Regions from separate parts of the Cellulomonas sp. ATA003 genome, predicted to be linked through region 1. Evidence: predicted binding sites of a transcription regulator. Region 1 holds the regulator's gene; the other holds the start of a gene.

Region 1 (8,658 bases):
CATCGGCCGGGTCGACGTCCCGCAGGAGGCCTTCATCGCCGCGCTGTCCTCGGACAACGGTGCGGCGAAGGACGCGAAGAAGAAGTAGCCCGCATGCCCGCTCTCCCCGTCGGCGACGTCTCGCCCGACGACGGCGCCCTGCCGTCGTCCGTGGTCGACGGCGCCGACGCGCGCGCCTTCGGCGTCTACCTGCACGTGCCGTTCTGCACGGTCCGCTGCGGCTACTGCGACTTCAACACCTACACCGCCGCCGAGCTCGGCGGCGGCGCGAGCCAGGTCGCGTACGCCGACACCGCGCTGCGCGAGATCGCGCTGGCCGGGCGGGTCATGGACCGCGCGGGCCTTCCCGGGCGCCCCGTCTCGACGGTGTTCGTCGGCGGTGGCACCCCGACCGTGCTGCCCGCGGACGACCTCGCCCGCCTGCTCGACGCCGTCCGGGGCACCTGGGGCCTCGCGCCCGGCGCCGAGGTGACGACGGAGGCGAACCCGGACTCCGTCACGCCGGCGTCGCTGGAGCGGCTCGCCGCGGCCGGCTTCACCCGGGTGTCCTTCGGGATGCAGTCCGCCGTCCCGCACGTGCTCGCGACCCTCGAGCGCACGCACGACCCGCGGCGCATCCCGGACGTCGTCCGGTGGGCCACGGACGCCGGGCTCGCCGTCTCCCTCGACCTCATCTACGGCACGCCGGGGGAGTCGCTCGACGACTGGCGCACCAGCGTGGCGACGGCGCTCGCGACCGACGTCGACCACGTCTCGGCGTACGCGCTCGTCGTCGAGCCCGGCACCAAGATGGCCGGCCAGGTGCGTCGCGGCCAGGTCGCGCTGCCGTCCGAGGAGGACCAGGCGGTCAAGTACGAGGTGGCCGACGCGATGCTCGCCGAGGCCGGTCTGCACTGGTACGAGGTCAGCAACTGGGCCCGCACCCCGGCGGACGCCTGCCGGCACAACCTCGCGTACTGGCGCGGCGACGACTGGTGGGGCGTGGGCCCCGGCGCGCACTCGCACGTGGGCGGCGTGCGGTGGTGGAACGTCAAGCACCCGCGGGCCTACGCCGGCCGTCTCGAGGCGGGCCTGTCGCCCGCCGCCGGCCGCGAGGAGCTCGAGCCCGGCTCCGCCCAGCTCGAGCGCGTGATGCTCGGCGTCCGGCTCGCCGAGGGGCTGCCGCTGGGCACCCTGTCGGCGCGCGCCCGGCGCGACGTCGCCGGGCTCGTCGCGGACGGTCTGGTGGACGGGCGGGCGGCGCTGGGTGCCGGCGCCGCCGAGCCGCGCGTGCTCCTCACCCGCCGCGGCCGGCTGCTCGCCGACGCCGTGGTGCGCACGCTCACCGACTGACGCTGCCGCCGGACCCCGACGGGTCGGCGTCCGGCGTACGCGAGCCCCGCCGCCCACGAGGGCGGCGGGGCTCGGGTCCGCGGAGCGGACCGGGGTCAGCTGATGAGTCGCAGCGTGAGCGGGTACCGGTACGGCTCGCCCTTCGCTGCCGCGACCGCCGCGATGATCGCCATCACGAAACCGAAGAGGTAGACGAGGGGGACGATGATCAAGCCGATGCCGATGATGAAGGTGACGAACCCGATCGCATACCCGATGAACAGGGTGATCTGGAAGTTCAGGGCCTCCTTGGACTGGTCCTCGAGGTAGGCGCCCCGACTCCGGAACACGAGCCACACGATCAGCGGCACGAGGAACGACACGAACATGCCGCCGAGGTGGGAGGCGACCGCCAGCGCGCGCTGGTCCGACGGCGACAGCGGTGCGGCCTGCCCGTACGCGGACGGCGGGTAGCCCCCGGGCGTGCCGCCCTGCCCGTAGCCGCCCTGCCCGTAGCCGCCCTGCCCATAGCCGCCCTGCCCGGGACCGCCCGGCCCGTAGCCCGGCGGCGGTGGGTACCCGGCGTCACCGGGCGGCGTCGAGCTCGAGGGCGGCGCCTGGTCCGAGGGCGGCGTCGACCCGGACGGCGGCGGCGTCGACCGCGGGGGCGGGCCGTCCGCGGGCTGCGCCGAACCGGCCTGGGCCGAACCGGGGGGCGGTGGCGGGTAGCCGCCCGAGGCCGGGTCCTGCGGGTGTTCGGGGGTCGTGCTCACACCGATCAGCTCCTCGTGGATGCGCTGTGCGTCGCCTCGACCCTAGCGAGGCGCGCCCGGGGCGCGGCAGGTGCGACGTCCCCCATCGAACCCCGATCCGCCCCTGAGCCGACCCTGAGCCGGCTCGTGCGGCTTGGTCGGCCGAGGTCCGCTCGGTCAGCCCCGGTCGGCGGGGTGCGCGCCGGCCGGTCAGGCGGTGACGAAGTCGATGAGCTCCTCGACCCGGCCCAGCAGGGACGGCTCCAGGTCGGCGTAGCTGCGCACCGACCCGAGGATCCGCTGCCACGCACGCGCGACGTCGGCCTGCTCGGCGGCGGGCCAGCCGAGCTCGCGCAGGATGCCGAGCTTCCACTCCGTCCCGCGCTCGATCACCGGCCACGCCGTCAGGCCCACGCGCTCGGGCCGCACCGCCTGCCAGACGTCGACGTACGGGTGCCCGAGCACCGTCACCGTCCCGGCCGGAGCGGCGCGCACCGCCTCGGCGGCGATCCGGCTCTCCTTCGACCCGGGCACGAGGTGGTCGACCAGCACGCCGAGCCGTCGCCCGGGCTCGGGGGCGAAGTCGCGGATCGCGCCCGCGAGGTCGTCCACGCCGTGCAGCGGCTCGACGACGACGCCCTCGATCCGCAGGTCGTCGCCCCACACCTTCTCGACCAGCTCCGCGTCGTGCTTCCCCTCGACCCAGATGCGGCTGCCGCGGGCGACCCGGGCGCGGGCGCCGTGCACGGCGCGCGACCCGGACGCCGTCCGGGTGGGGCGGGCCGGCGCCGTCGTGCGCGGTGCCGGGGAGTCAGGACGACCGGGGCGCCGTCGACCCAGAACCCCGGGCCGAGCGGGAAGCTGCGGGTCGCGCCCCGGCGGTCCTCGAGGACGACGACGTGCATGCCGCCGGTCTTCTCGACGCGGACGACGGCGCCCACCCACCCCGAGGTGACCTCCTCGACGACCAGCCCGGGCTCGGCGGGCACGGGCGCCGAGGTGGGGCGACGGGGGCGGTGCGCGCCGGTCGATCCGGAGGCGAGGACGTCGGTTCCGTAGCGGTCGTGGCTCACCGGGCGAGCCTAGGCAGCCGGTGCGCGGACCCGGCCGAGGGACACGCGCACACCGGGGCCGTCCCCTCGGCGCAGGTCGCACCGGCCCGGCGCTCATCACCGGGGCGCGGTGACCGATACGCAGGGACAGGCTCGACCGTCGGGCCGGATACGGGAGCGACCTTCGATGACGCACGACGCCGGGGTGCGCACGGCCGTGACCGCCGACCCGGTGTGGGAGCCGGCGCTGCGCGGGGTCCTCGCCGGGAACGGTCTGCGGCTCGTCGCCCAGCCCATCATCGACGTCGCCCAGGCCCGCGTCGGCGGCTACGAGATGCTCGCGCGGTTCGACGGACCGCCGGTCCGCTCCCCGGACGTGTGGTTCGAGGCCGCTCGGGCGCGCGACCTCGACGGCCCGCTGACCGTCGAGGTGCTGCACGTCCTGCACCGGCTGCGGCCCGGCCTGCCCCCGGGGAGCTTCTGCACCGTCAACATCGAGCCGCACCTGCTCGCCCGCCCGGACGTGCGTGACGCGCTGCTGGGCAACGGGCGCCTCGACGGCGTCGTCGTCGAGCTCACCGAGCACGTGTCCGGCGGCGACACCGTGGTGCTCTCGGGGGCGCTGGACGCCGTCCGGGAGGTCGGCGGCCTCATCGCCATGGACGACGCGGGGCAGGGCCACTCCGGCCTGGCCCGCATGATCGAGGTGCGCCCGGACCTCATCAAGCTCGACCGCGCGCTGGTGACCGGCATCGACCGCGACCCCATGAAGAAGGCGGTCGTGCAGCTCGTCGGCGACCTCGCCGGCCAGCTCGACGCCTGGGTCCTCGCCGAGGGGATCGAGACCCACGGCGAGCTCGCGGAGGTGATCCGGATGGGGGTGCCGCTCGTGCAGGGCTGGGCGGTGGGTCGTCCCGCCGACGGGTGGCCGGGCCTCGCCGACGACGCCCGGCAGTTCATCGCCGACGCGCAGGCGCGGGTCGAGTTCGGTGACAACGTGCTCGCCCTGCTGCGACCCGCCACCGTGCGGCCGCTGGACGGGCGCGCCGACGACGCCGGGTCGGCGTGCGTGCTGGCCGACGCGCAGGGGCGGGCCGTGTCCGTCGTCGTGGTCGACCCGGCGGGACGTGCGCACCACGTGCCGGCGATGCTCGTCGCGCCGTCGTCGTCCCCGGCCGACGTCCTGCGCCGTGCCATGACGCGCCCGCTGCGCTGGCACTCCGCACCCTGGTGTGCACCGACGTGCGCGGCGGCGTCCTTGGCGTGCTCGAGGTGCGCGACCTCGTCGAGCACCTGCTCGGTCGCGTGTCGTAGCCGCCATCGACCCGACCCCACGACTCCCGCGGACGCCCGTCCGGCGGCAGACCCACGACAGGAGAACCCCATGAAGAAGTTCCGCTGCGGCGACCTCGTGCCCGGCTGCGCGATGACGTTCCACGGCAGCACCGAGGAGATCCTCGCCGCCGTCGCCACGCACGCACGGCAGGACCACGGCATCGGCGACGTCAGCCCCGAGCTCGCCGCGCAGGTGCGCGGCGCGATGACCTCCGCCGGCTGACCCGTCCCAGCCTCCATCGGCGCCCCGCGACCTCCACCGCGGGGCGCCGACCGGCGCCGACGGGCGCCGGCGCGTCGGCACCCGTCGGGCGCCCCCGGCCCGACGACGTAGAATTGGCACTCACGACCAGCGAGTGCTACCCCGGTCCCCGGGCGGGCCGGATCGGCGGGAGGTGTGATGAGCGAGGACCGCAGGCTGGAGGTGCTGCGGGCGATCGTCGAGGACTACGTCCAGACGCGCGAGCCCGTGGGTTCCCGCATGCTCGTCGAGCGCCACGCGCTCGGGGTGTCCCCGGCCACCATCCGCAACGACATGGCCGCCCTCGAGGAGGGCGGGTACATCGCGCAGCCGCACACGTCCGCGGGGCGGGTGCCGACCGACAAGGGCTACCGCCTCTTCGTCGACCGCCTGTCCACGGTGAAGCCGCTGTCCGGTCCGGAGAAGCGGGCCATCCAGGCGTTCATCGACGAGGCCGTCGACCTCGACGACGTCGTCGACCGATCCGTGCGCGTGCTCGCCCAGCTCACGCAGCAGGTCGCCGTCGTGCAGTACCCGTCGCTGCGTCGCTCCGCGATGCGCCACCTCGAGCTCGTGCCGGTGGGGGAACGACGCCTGCTCGTCGTGATCATCACGGACACCGGTCGCGTCGAGCAACGCACGCTCGAGCTCGCGACCGCGCCGTCCGAGGCCGTCGTCGGCGAGCTGCGCGCCCGGCTCAACGCGCTCGCCGTCGGGCACCGGCTCGCCGAGCTCATCACGCTGCTCGCCCACCTGCCCGAGGTGTTCGAGCCCGACGCCCGCCCGCTGGTGACCGCGGTCACCGAGATCGTCGAGGAGACGCTCGCCCAGGAGAGCGAGGAGCGCATCGTGCTGGCCGGCACCGCGAACCTCGCGCGGGGCCCCAACGACTTCACGCGTAGCCTGGGTCCGGTTCTCGAGGCCCTCGAGGAGCAGGTGGTCCTGCTGCGGCTGCTCACCGAGATGGCCGAGGACTCGGCGAGCGTCGCGGTGCGGATCGGCCACGAGACGCAGCACGAGGGCCTCGCCGAGACGAGCTTCGTGACCACGGGGTACGGCGGGGACGGTGACGCGGTGGCCAGGATCGGGTCGATCGGCCCGACCCGCATGGACTACCCCGCGACCATGGCCTCCGTGCGTGCGGTGGCCCGCTACCTGTCCCGGGTCCTGGCCGGGTGACCGGCCCAGCCCGGCCACCACGCCGCGGTCGTCCCGCACCTCGCACCAGCACCCGCACCTGCACCTGCACCTGCACAGCGCCCGGCACGCGTCCGGGCCACCGTCCCCGCCCAGAGAGTGACCAGTGAGCGACTACTACGAGATCCTCGGCGTGACCCGCGACGCCAGCGCCGACCAGATCAAGAAGGCCTACCGCAAGCTCGCCCGCGAGCTGCACCCCGACGTCGCCACCGGTGAGGGCGCCGAGGACAGGTTCAAGGACGTCTCGCGCGCCTACGAGGTGCTGTCCAACCCCGAGAAGCGGCAGGCGTACGACCGCGGGGCCGACCCGTCGTCGCCCGGTGGCGGCATGGGCGGAGGGTTCGGGTTCCAGGACATCTTCGAGACGTTCTTCGGCGCCGGCCAGGGCGCCGGGCAGCGCGGACCCGTGCCGCGCGCCCGCCGCGGGCAGGACGCCCTGGTGCGCCTGGACCTCGACCTCTCCGAGGCCACCTTCGGCGCCCGTCGCGAGCTGCAGGTCGACACCGCGGTCGTGTGCGGGACCTGCTCGGGCTCGTGCTGCCGCCCCGGCACCTCGCCGCGCACCTGTGACGTGTGCGGCGGACGCGGGGTCGTCCAGCGGGTGGCCCGTTCGTTCCTCGGCCAGGTCATGACCTCCTCGCCGTGCCCCGCGTGCCACGGCTTCGGCACGGTCATCCCCGACCCGTGCCCCGAGTGCTCGGGCGAGGGACGCGTCCGCTCGCGGCGCACCCTCACGGTCGACGTGCCGGCCGGGGTGGACACCGGGACCCGCATCAAGATGACCGCGCAGGGCGAGGTCGGCCCGGCCGGTGGACCCGCGGGGGACATCTACGTCGAGATCCGGGAGCGCGAGCACGAGCGGTTCGTGCGGCAGGGGGACGACCTGCACTGCAGCGTCGAGATCCCCATGACCGCCGCCGCGCTCGGCACCACGATCGCCCTCGAGACGCTCGACGGCGTGCGCGACGTCGAGCTCAAGCCCGGCACGCAGCCGGCGCAGGTCATCACGCTGCGCAACCTCGGCGTGGGGCACCTGCACGCCGGCGGTCGTGGGGACCTGCACGTGCACGTCGACGTCCAGGTGCCCACGACGCTCGACGACGAGCAGCAGACGCTGCTCCGGCGCCTGGCCGAGCTGCGGGGCGAGTCGATGCCGGCGGCGAGCACCTCCCCGGCCCACCCGGGGTGTTCTCCAAGCTGCGCGAGAAGCTCGCCGGCCGGTGAGCGCACCGGTCTTCCTCGTGGAGGCCGGTGACCTCGACGGCGCCGGCCCCGGCGGCACCTACCTGCTCGGCGGATCCGAGGGGCGGCACGCCGGCGTCGTGCAGCGCCGTGCGCCCGGCGAGCGCGTCGACGTGGTCGACGGCGCCGGGGTGCGGCTGCGCGCGACGGTCGGGTCGGTCACGGCCGACGGCGTGCTGCTGGACGTCGTCGAGCGGGTCGCGGAGCCGGTCCCGGACGTGCGCCTGGTGCTCGTCCAGGCGCTCGCCAAGGGTGACCGGGACGAGCTCGCCATCGAGGCCGCGACCGAGGTCGGGGTCGACGCCGTCCTGCCGTGGCAGGCCGAGCGGTCCGTCGTGGTGTGGCGCGGCGACCGCGCCGCGAAGAGCCGAGCCCGCTGGGTCGGGACCGTGCGCGCCGCGACCAAGCAGTCCCGCCGCGCCCGTGTGCCGGACGTCGGCACCGCGATGGACTCCCGCGCGCTCGCGGACCGGGTCCGGGTCGCGGTCGCCGGCGGGGAGCGGCCCTCGTGCTGCACGAGGAGGCGCGCACGCCGCTCGCCGCGGTCGACCTGCCGTCGGCCGCGTCCGAGCCGTCGGCGTCGCCGGAGCCGGCCGGCCCGACGGTGTCGCGCGAGCCGTGCGACGTCCTGGTCGTCGTGGGGCCCGAAGGCGGCATCAGCGCGCGCGAGCTCGAGCTGCTGGAGGCCGCCGGCGCCGTGCCGGTACGGCTGGGGCCGCACGTGCTGCGGACGTCGACCGCCGGCCCCGTCGCGCTGGCCCTGCTCGCGCAGCGGCTCGGCCGCTGGGGCTGAGCGGGCGGGGCGAGCGAGCTCACGACCGCGGTCCCGCCTCCCCGGCGCGGGTTCGTTGACAGCCCCCAGGGGCGCTGCTACGTTGCCGAGTAAGCGCTTTCCCAGCCCTACAGGGCCGCGGGGCGCACCGCCGCGCTGGTCCGCTCGGCAGCCGCGAGGAAGCGGTTGCTGGACGGCGCCGCGACCGGCCCGTTCGCGCATCGCGGGCGCATGCCCGACCGGCGACCTCCACCGGGTGTCGCAGAACGCCTTCCCTTGCACTCTGCCCCGTTGCGGGGCCATCAGATCGGACGCTGCGCATGTTCTCAAGGAAGCACAAGGTCGGTTTCGTGGCGGTCGCCGCTGCTCTGGCGCTCGTGGGTTGCTCCGACGGCGGCGGCACCGACGCCGCGGGCGCGACGGAGGGCGGCGACGAGGCCGTCGAGCTCCGCTTCGCCTGGTGGGGCAGCGAGCAGCTGAACGCGATCAAGGACGAGCAGATCACCGCGTTCGAGGCCGAGTACCCCCACATCACCGTCCTGCAGGAGCCGGGCGAGTTCGCCGGCTACTACGACAAGCTCGCCACGCAGGTCGCGGGTGACGACGGACCGGACGTGCTCCAGATCACCTACAACTACATCGCGGAGTACGCCGAGAAGGGTGCGCTGCTCGACCTCGCGACCGTCGAGGACACCCTCGACGTGTCGAACTACGCGGAGGGTTCGCTCGACGGCGGGATGTTCGAGGGGAACC
Region 2 (8,658 bases), 1.9 Mb from region 1:
GTCGGGCGCGGCGCGGCGCTGTACCCCGACCACCTCACCGGGGCCGCGGGTGCCCCGCTCGACCCCGACCCGGCGGTCCTGGCGCGGCTCGCGCTGGCCCGCCGGACCCGCGGCGTCGCGCAGCCGTCCGAGCCGCTGTACCTGCGCCGCCCCGACGTCATGGAGCCGGCCGCACGCAAGCGGGCGCTGGGATGAGCACGGGGACGAGCGGAGCGCCGGGCGACGCCGTCGCCGTGCTCCGGCCGCTCACCACGGCGGACCTGCCGGCACTGGTCGACCTCGAGCGCGAGCTGTTCGGCGCGGGGGCGTGGTCGGCCGCCATGCTCGCCGAGGAGCTGGCGGGGCCGGGACGCTGGTACCTCGGGCTCGCGCCGGGACGGGAGGCGCCGCCCGTGGGGTACGCCGGCCTGTGGTTCGACGGCGACGACGCCCAGGTCATGACGATCGGCGTCGCGACCGCCCACCAGGGACGCGGCCTCGGGAGGCTGCTGCTCGACGGGCTCGTCGACCGCGCCCGCGAGCTCGGGGCCGCGTCCGTGCTGCTCGAGGTGCGCGTCGACAACGCGCCGGCGCTCGCGCTGTACGAGCGCGCCGGCTTCGCGCGGCTCGGCCGGCGGCGGGGCTACTACCAGCCCGAGAACGTCGACGCCTTCACGATGCGGCTCGCGCTGTGAGGGCCGGTCGCGATCCGGCCGACGACGCCCGCACCCGGGTGCTGGTCGACGCCGCCACCCTGGCCCGGCTCCTGGAGGCAGGTGCGCCGGTGACCGTCCTCGACGTCCGCTGGGCGCTCGGCCGCACCGACGGGCGCGCCCAGCACGCCGCCGGGCACGTGCCGGGCGCCGTCTACGTCGACCTCGACACCGAGCTCGCGGCGCCGCCGTCGGCCGCGGCGGGACGTCACCCGCTGCCCGTGCTCGCCGACCTGGAGCGCGCGGCCCGGCGCTGGGGCGTGCGCGCCGGTGTGCCGGTGGTCGCGTACGACGCGGTCGGCGGGATGTCCGCCGCCCGCGCGTGGTGGCTGCTGCGGTGGGCCGGGCGCACCGACGTGCGCCTGCTCGACGGCGGCGTCGACGCGTGGGTCGCGGCCGGTGGGACGCTCGAGATCGGCGACGTCGTGCCCGCGCCGGGGGACGTCGTCCTGCGCCCGGGTGCCCTGCCCACGCTGGGCGCCGACGGCGCGGCCGCCCTCGCCGCGGCGCCGGACGGCGTCCTCCTCGACGCGCGCGCGGCCGAGCGCTACCGCGGCGAGGTCGAGCCGGTCGACCCGCGCGCCGGGCACGTCCCCGGTGCGGTGAGCCTGCCGACCGCCGGGAACCTCACGGCGGACGGCCGGTTCGCCCCGGCCGGCGTGCTCCGCGACCGCTTCGCCGCCACCGGGGCGGTGGACCGGCGTCCCGTCGGGGTCATGTGCGGGTCGGGGGTCACCGCGGCGCACGAGGCGGCCGCCCTCGCGACCCTCGGCGTCGAGGCCGCGCTGTACCCGGGGTCGTGGTCCCAGTGGTCCGCCGACGGCGCCCGCCCGGTCGCCGTCGGCCCCGACCCGGGCTGACGCGCCGCGGGAGCGTCAGACCTCGGCGGAGACCTGGTCCCAGCTCAGCCGCGGCGCGCGGGGCCGGACCGACTCCGGACCGGCGGGCGTGCCGACGTTGAGCACCATGATCGAGCGCCAGCCGTTGTCGGCGAAGAACTCCGCGTCGATGCCGGTGGCGTCCATGCCGGCCATCGGGCCGACGTGCAGCCCGGCCGCGCGCAGCCCGACGATGAGGTAGCCGGCCTGGAGCCAGGCCGAGGACCGGGCGAGCGCCTCGCGCGCGTCGGGGTCGGGGAACATCCCGTGCGGGTCCGGCAGGTGCGGGGCGAGCACGTCGAGGTGCTCGTGGAAGTCCCGGTCCGCCGCCACGACGAGCGTCAGCGGCGCGGCGAGCACGCGGGCGCGGTTGCCCTCGGCCATGTGCGCGGCGAGGCGCTCGCGGCCCTCCGCCGAGCGGACGACGAGCGTCCGCATCGGGACGGTGTTCATCAGCGTCGGTCCCCAGCGCACGAGGTCGTGCACCGCCTCGAGCTGGGCGTCCGTGACCTCGCCGTCGGCGAAGGCGTTGACCGTCCGCGCCTCCCGGAAGAGCAGGTCCGCGACGTCGTCGCCCACGGCCAGGCCGCTCGGGGTGAAGTCGAGGTCGTCCAGGGCGGTGGTGTCGGTGCTCATGACAGGTCGAACCAGCGGGCGGGGAGCGGCTTCCGGCGGCCGGTGTGGGCTGCGTCACGCGGCGGGCGCGACGGTGTCCGGGCGCACCGGTGCGGCGCGGCCGGACGCCGCACCGCCCCACCCGCCGCCGTTAGCCTGACGCCATGGCGCTCCCCCTCGTCCTCGGCATCGAGACCTCGTGCGACGAGACGGGCGTCGCCCTCGTGCGCGGCGACGATCTGCTGGTCGACGCGGTCGCCAGCTCGATGGACGAGCACGCGCGGTTCGGCGGGATCATCCCCGAGGTCGCCTCGCGCGCCCACCTCGAGGCGATGGTCCCCACGGTGCAGCGCGCGCTCGACACCGCCGGCGTCGGGCTCGCCGACGTCGACGCGATCGCCGTCACCGCCGGCCCGGGGCTGGTGGGTCCGCTGACGATCGGCGCGGCCGCCGCCAAGGCGCTCGCGGTCGGCCTGGACGTCCCGCTGTACGGCGTCAACCACGTCATCGGGCACGCCGCCGTCGACGAGCTCGTGCACGGGCCGTTCCCGGAGCGGCTCATGGCCCTCGTCGTCTCCGGCGGGCACTCCTCGCTCCTGCTGGTCGACGACATCGCCACCGACGTCACGGAGCTCGGCTCGACCCTCGACGACGCCGCCGGTGAGGCCTTCGACAAGGTCGGCCGCCTGCTCGGCCTGCCCTACCCCGGCGGGCCGCACATCGACCGGCTCGCGCGCGAGGGCGACCCCGACGCGATCCGCTTCCCCCGTGGGCTGACCGCCGCGAAGGACCAGGAGCGCCACGCGTACGACTTCTCGTTCTCCGGCCTCAAGACCGCGGTCGCCCGCTGGGTCGAGTCGTGCCAGGACGCCGGCCGCCCGGTCCCGGTGCCCGACGTCGCCGCGTCGTTCGCCGCCGCCGTCGCGGACGTCCTGACCGCGAAGACCGTCGCCGCCTGCCGTCGGCACGACGTGGGCACGCTCGTCGTCGGCGGCGGGTTCTCCGCCAACTCCCAGCTGCGCGAGCTGATGGCGACGCGGTGCGCCGACGCCGGCATCGAGCTGCGCATCCCGCCGATCCGGTACTGCACGGACAACGGCGCGATGATCGCCGCGCTCGGCGCCGCCGCGGTGCGCCGCGGACTCGAGCCGTCGTCGCTCGACCTGCCGGTCGACTCGTCGATGCCGCTCACCCGCGTCACCGTCTGAGCCGCGTCACCACCTGCGCCGCGTCTCCACGTGGCGCGAGCAGTCCGAGCCGCGTCGGCGCGTGACGGCTCGCTACAGCGGCCGGCCCGCCCGCATCTCGTCGACGAGCGACTGCACGACCGCCCCGAGGTCCCCGCCGTTGCGTCGGGCGACGGCGCGCTGCCGCTGGTAGGACGCGCCGCGGTCGAGGATGGTGTGCACCCCGCCGAGCTCGTCGGTGCAGCCGAGCCGCGCCGCGGTCGGCTCGAGGTCCGACACCAGACGGCGGACGGCGTCGGTGACGAGCTCTTCGTCGCCCTCCTTGTTGAGGATGATGATCGCGTCCATGCCGTAGCGCGCCGAGCGCCACTTGTTCTCCTGCACGAACCACGGCGGCATGACGGGCAGCTCGCGGCCCTCGTCGAGCATCGTCGAGAAGTGCTCGACCAGGCAGTGCATGAGCGCGGACAGCGCCATGAGCTCGGTCTGGTTCGTGGTGCCGTCGCAGACGCGCATCTCGAGCGTGCCGAACCGCGGGGACGGCCGCACGTCCCAGCGGACCTCGTCGAACTGGTCGATGACGCCGGTGTGCAGCATGTCCGCGACGTACCCCTCGAGCTGCTCCCAGCGCTCGAACTGGAACGGCAACCCGGCCGTGGGCAGCTGCTGGAACATCAGCGCACGGTTGGAGGCGTACCCGGTGTCCTTACCGCCCCAGAACGGGCTCGACGCGGACAGCGACTGCAGGTACGGCAGCGCGGTGAGCACCGCACGGGAGATCGGCAGGACCTTGTCCCGGTCCTCGATGCCCACGTGCACGTGGACGCCGTAGATGAGCATCTGCCGGCCCCACCACTGGGTGCGGTCGATGAGCGTGGCGTACCGCTCCTTGTCGGTGACCTTCTGGTTGTTCCACCGCGCGAAGGGGTGCGTGCCGGCGCACATGAGCTCGACCCGCAGCGGGTCGGTGACCGCGCGCACCTCGTCGATCGCGCGCTGGAGGTCGGCGCCGGCCTCGCCGACCGTCCGGCACACCTTGGAGACCATCTCGACCGTGTTGAGCAGCAGCTCCTGGCGGATGTTCGGGTGCTCACCGCCGTCCGCGGGCCGGACGGCGTCCAGCACGGTCGTCGCGACCTGCCGCAGGTCGCCGGAGTCGGCGTCGACGAGCGCGAGCTCCCACTCGATGCCGACGCTCGAGCGGGCGGACTCGGCGAAGGGGAGCCGCATCAGGCCACCTCTCCGATGCTCGCAGGGGGCGTCACGGGCTCGACCACGAGGACCTGCTGGGAGCCACCGACCCGGGTGAGGACGACGGTCGCCTCCGCGTCACCGCGCAGGTCGAGCTGCTTGCGCAGCTGCTCGGGGACGACGGCGGTCCCGCGCTTCTTGATGGTCAGCCGTCCCACCCCGCGCTCGCGCAGGTACGTGCGCAGCCGCTTGAGGCCGAACGGCAGCGTGTCGACGACCCGGTACGCGGTCGCGAGCGGGGTGTCGTGCAGGGCGTCCGCGGTGACGTACGCGATGGTCGGGTCCACCAGTCGTCCGTCCACGTCGCGGGCGACCTGGGACACCAGGCCGGCGCGGATGACGGCGCCGTCGGGCTCGTACAGGTAGCTGCCCACCGCGCCGACCGCGGCCTGACCCGCGCCCTCGTCGCGGACCGCGAGCGCCGAGCCCGCGCGCAGCACGAGGGCGCTGCGGCCCGGGCCGTCCGTGCGCAACGGGCCGAACCACAGCCCCGCCTCGACGACGTCGCCGCCGACCGAGACCCACTGCGTCTCCGCGTCCGGTGGCAGCGCGCCGTGCGGGATGCCGGGGCCCACCTTGATCCCGAGTGCGGGGACCTGGGCGGTCAGCGCCTGCACGGCGTCCAGCGGGGGCTCGTAGGCGGCCGGGTCCCACACACGCCGGCCGGACGTGACGCGGCGGGCCGGGTCGGCGTAGACGCCGTCGACGCCCTCGGCGCGCAGGTCGAGCGTCAGGCCGTCGTCGTGCCGGACGACGGCGTCGGGGAAGTGCCGCAGGTTCACCGTCGCGAGCGCCGCGGTGAGCTCGTCGCGGTCGACCGCCAGCACGGCGAGGCCGACACCGGCGAACGCCAGGGCGTCGGCGCCGATCCCGCACGTGAGGTCGGCGACCCGGGTGACGCCCGCGTCGACGTAGCGGCGGGCGTGGTGGGCGGCGACCGTCAGTCGCGTGGCCTGCTCGAGGCCGGCCGCAGTGAACAGCATCCCATCGGCGAAGGTGTCGAGCTTCGCGTGGGCCCGGGCCCGCAACCGGGACTGCGTGAGCGCCGCGGCGACGAGGTCGGGGTCGACGCCGTCGCGGCGCAGCTGCTCCGAGATCGCCATGGTGCGGCCTTCGTCGTACGGCGGCAGGCCCGACAGCAGCGCCCACCCCTCAGGGCTGAGCAGCTTGGTGAGCCCCGCGGCGTCCATGCGCCGATCCTGCCACGACCCCCTCACGGGCGACCTGGGGAACCGCGCCACCGGCCCGGGTTAGCACTCGCCTTGACCGAGTGCTAACGCGTTCCTAGAGTGACCGGTGGCGCTCCCGTCAGGGCGTGCCACCGCACCCCATCCCGGCTCGACCGGCACCCGCGACGACGGCGGGCCGGACCAGGGTGCTCCACCGGACATCAGCAACTCACACGCGAAGGGGAGGTCCGCAGTGTCGGTCTCCATCAAGCCGCTCGAGGACCGCATCGTGGTCAAGACGCTCGAGGCAGAGCAGACCACGGCTTCCGGCCTGGTCATCCCGGACAGCGCCAAGGAGAAGCCCCAGGAGGGCGAGGTCCTGGCAGTGGGCCCGGGTCGCATCGACGACAACGGCAACCGCGTCCCGCTGGACGTGGCCGTGGGTGACAAGGTCATCTACAGCAAGTACGGCGGCACCGAGGTCAAGTACTCCGGCGAGGAGTTCCTCATCCTCTCGGCTCGCGACATCCTCGCGATCGTCGAGAAGTGACGACTGCCTGATCTCAGGCGACGGGCCTCGCGCCCGGCACCACGACAGCGCCCCCACCCGGTCCTCCGGGTGGGGGCGCTGTCGTCGGGGAGGGGCCTGTCGCGTCGACTCGTCAGCGGGGGTCGGCGGCTGCAGGGACGACGACGCCCCCGCACCCGGATCTCCCCGGGGGCGGGGGCGCTGCCTGTCGTGCTGTTCGCTGAGCTGGTCTCAGACCGCTTCGCGGGCGGCGGCCGGCTTGGCGAGGACGGCGGCACGCTCGTCCTCCGAGAGCCCGCCCCAGACGCCGTAAGGCTCGCGCACCTTCAGCGACTGCTCGCGGCACTCCTGGATGACCGGGCAGGTCGCGCAGATCGCCTTGGCGGCCTCCGCGCGACGGCGGCGGGCCGAGCCTCGTTCACCCTCGGGGTGGAAGAACAGGGTGTCGTCCGCATCGCGGCAGGCGCCTTCGAACTGCCACTCCCACAGGTCCATCACGGGTCCGGGCAGACGCGAGATCTCGGTCACGAGGTCCTCCTTGACGATGCACGGCCCGCTCCAGGTGCGGAGGGGTCCGTCCGTTCTTGCGATGTTGGTGACCGGCCGTTGCTGCGCCGGTGACCCGAACGCTACAACCGAGCCAGAAGTTGTTCAAGTACCTCGTCGGACCGATTCACGAGCAACTTCGGCTGCAACGGTGCAGGCCATCCGGCCCCCGGCGCAGATGCGCCCCGTGCCTGGCCGCCGGTCCCGCCGGTGGTGATCGCTCCATGGGGTCGGCACAATCGGGCCATGACCTCCACTCGGGACCGTGGCGACGACGTCGCCCGGCCTCGGCCGTCGCGCTCCGACGCCCCGCCCGAGGTCCCCGCGCTGACGGTTGCCGCCGTGGCCCGCCGCCTCGGGGTCGCGCCGGCGACGCTGCGGACGTGGGACCGGCGGTACGGCCTCGGTCCCTCCGAGCACTCGGCCGGGTCGCACCGTCGGTACACCGCCGACGACGTCGCCCGCCTCCTCGTCATGCGCCGGCTGACCCTCGAGGGAGTCGCACCGGTCGAGGCGGCTCGCGCCGCGCGCGACGCCGACCCGGCGCTCGCCGGTGACTCCGGCGCCCGGATCCTGCCGCACACCCCGACCGGCGATGCCCCGGCGCGGGCCGCCACCCCCGCCTCGCTGGTCGAGGCCGCTCTCGCCCAGGACGAGGCGGAGTGCCGCGCGCAGCTCGCGTCGGCCGCCGACGACGTCGCCGCGTGGTGGACCGGTCTCGTCGAGCCCGCCCGGGCCGGCCTCGCGAGCCGGACCGTCCTCGCCCGCCCCGGCGAGGACCCGGAGGCGGTGCTCGAGGCGTCCGTGCTCGCCGTCCTGCGTGCCCGCCCCGTGCCGGCCGAGGTGCTGGCCGCCGTCGGGCAACGGGTCGTGCTGCTGCTGGCCCCACCCGACCACGCCCGTCCGCTCGCGCTGCACGCGCTGGCCGCCGCGCTCACCGACCGCGGCGTCGACGCACGGGTGCTGGCGGGGCCGGTCGACCGCCATCGCGTCCTGGAGCTCGCGGTCATGGTCCGACCGGTCGCCGTCGCGCTGGTGGGCGAGCAGCCCGCACCCGACCTCGCGATCGTCGGCGAGCTGCACGCGGCCCAGCCCGACCTCCCGCTGTTCGTCGGGCTGGTCGACGACGAGGCGGCCGCGACGCTCCCGCTCGACCACGCCGTGCACCGGGCGCGCAGCTTCACCGGCTTGTTCCACGAGGTCCTCGCCGTCTCGCGTCCCTGAGCGCGTTCGACCGTGCCGCCCGGCGGGACCCGTGACGCGGGAACCAGTGGCGCGCGCCGACGGGGAGCACACAACGGGGCCGCGCAGGAGCGTGCACGCGGACTGAACACCTTCGGGTGACGTCGGTGTGGCGTTTCACCCGTGGACCACACTCATCCGGAGCATCGCGGCGTCGATATTGGACCTGAACGAGTTGGCGCCACGGGGCGCCGACCCCCGCGCCATGGACGGTGCGGGCCTGACGTGAGGAGACGTCGATGACAGGGGTCGTGGTGTGCCACGGCTCGCCGGCCGTGCGCGAGCGGCTGGTGGCAGCCGCACAGGGCGTGCCGGCGCTGACGCCGGTCCGTGCAGCCGCATCCGGCGAGGAGCTGCTGCTCCTCGCCCGCCGACAGGCTCCCAGCATGGTGCTGCTCGACGCGCACCTGCCCGGGACAGGGCCGGTGGAGGCGATGCGTCGTCTTCGTCTGATGAACATCGGCTCCGCCGTCGTGATGCTGGCGCAGCCGGGCGACGAGATCGCCCTGGACCGCGCCGTCGCGCTCGGCGCCCGGGGCTTCGTCGCGC

What was found. The regulator HrcA, encoded in region 1, represses chaperone genes, less so after heat shock. The targets are predictions, from matches to a motif close to TTNGCACTCGNNNNNNNCGAGTGCNAA.
Region 2: groES (co-chaperone GroES) is a predicted target of HrcA. The motif match lies at 5,874-5,900, and genes of this name have one in related genera.

What each region holds. Positions count from the first base shown of each region.
Region 1 covers NZ_CP133990.1:2,477,025-2,485,682, reverse strand. The annotation lists gene lepA (translation elongation factor 4) at 1-88, shown strand, start outside; gene hemW (radical SAM family heme chaperone HemW) at 94-1,332, shown strand; gene REH70_RS12370 (DUF4870 domain-containing protein) at 1,428-2,084, opposite strand; partial or broken gene REH70_RS12365 (DUF3097 domain-containing protein) at 2,274-3,136, opposite strand; gene REH70_RS12360 (EAL domain-containing protein) at 3,303-4,673, shown strand; gene hrcA (heat-inducible transcriptional repressor HrcA) at 4,851-5,870, shown strand; partial or broken gene dnaJ (molecular chaperone DnaJ) at 5,995-7,115, shown strand; partial or broken gene REH70_RS12345 (16S rRNA (uracil(1498)-N(3))-methyltransferase) at 7,112-7,926, shown strand; gene REH70_RS12340 (extracellular solute-binding protein) at 8,226-8,658, shown strand, end outside.
Region 2 covers NZ_CP133990.1:328,410-337,067, forward strand. The annotation lists gene tsaB (tRNA (adenosine(37)-N6)-threonylcarbamoyltransferase complex dimerization subunit type 1 TsaB) at 1-195, shown strand, start outside; gene rimI (ribosomal protein S18-alanine N-acetyltransferase) at 192-674, shown strand; gene REH70_RS01715 (sulfurtransferase) at 671-1,552, shown strand; gene REH70_RS01720 (malonic semialdehyde reductase) at 1,568-2,206, opposite strand; gene tsaD (tRNA (adenosine(37)-N6)-threonylcarbamoyltransferase complex transferase subunit TsaD) at 2,350-3,393, shown strand; gene REH70_RS01730 (glutamate--cysteine ligase) at 3,466-4,602, opposite strand; gene REH70_RS01735 (class I SAM-dependent methyltransferase) at 4,602-5,813, opposite strand; gene groES (co-chaperone GroES) at 6,046-6,342, shown strand; gene REH70_RS01745 (WhiB family transcriptional regulator) at 6,553-6,849, opposite strand; gene REH70_RS01750 (MerR family transcriptional regulator) at 7,114-8,091, shown strand; gene REH70_RS01755 (response regulator transcription factor) at 8,349-8,658, shown strand, end outside.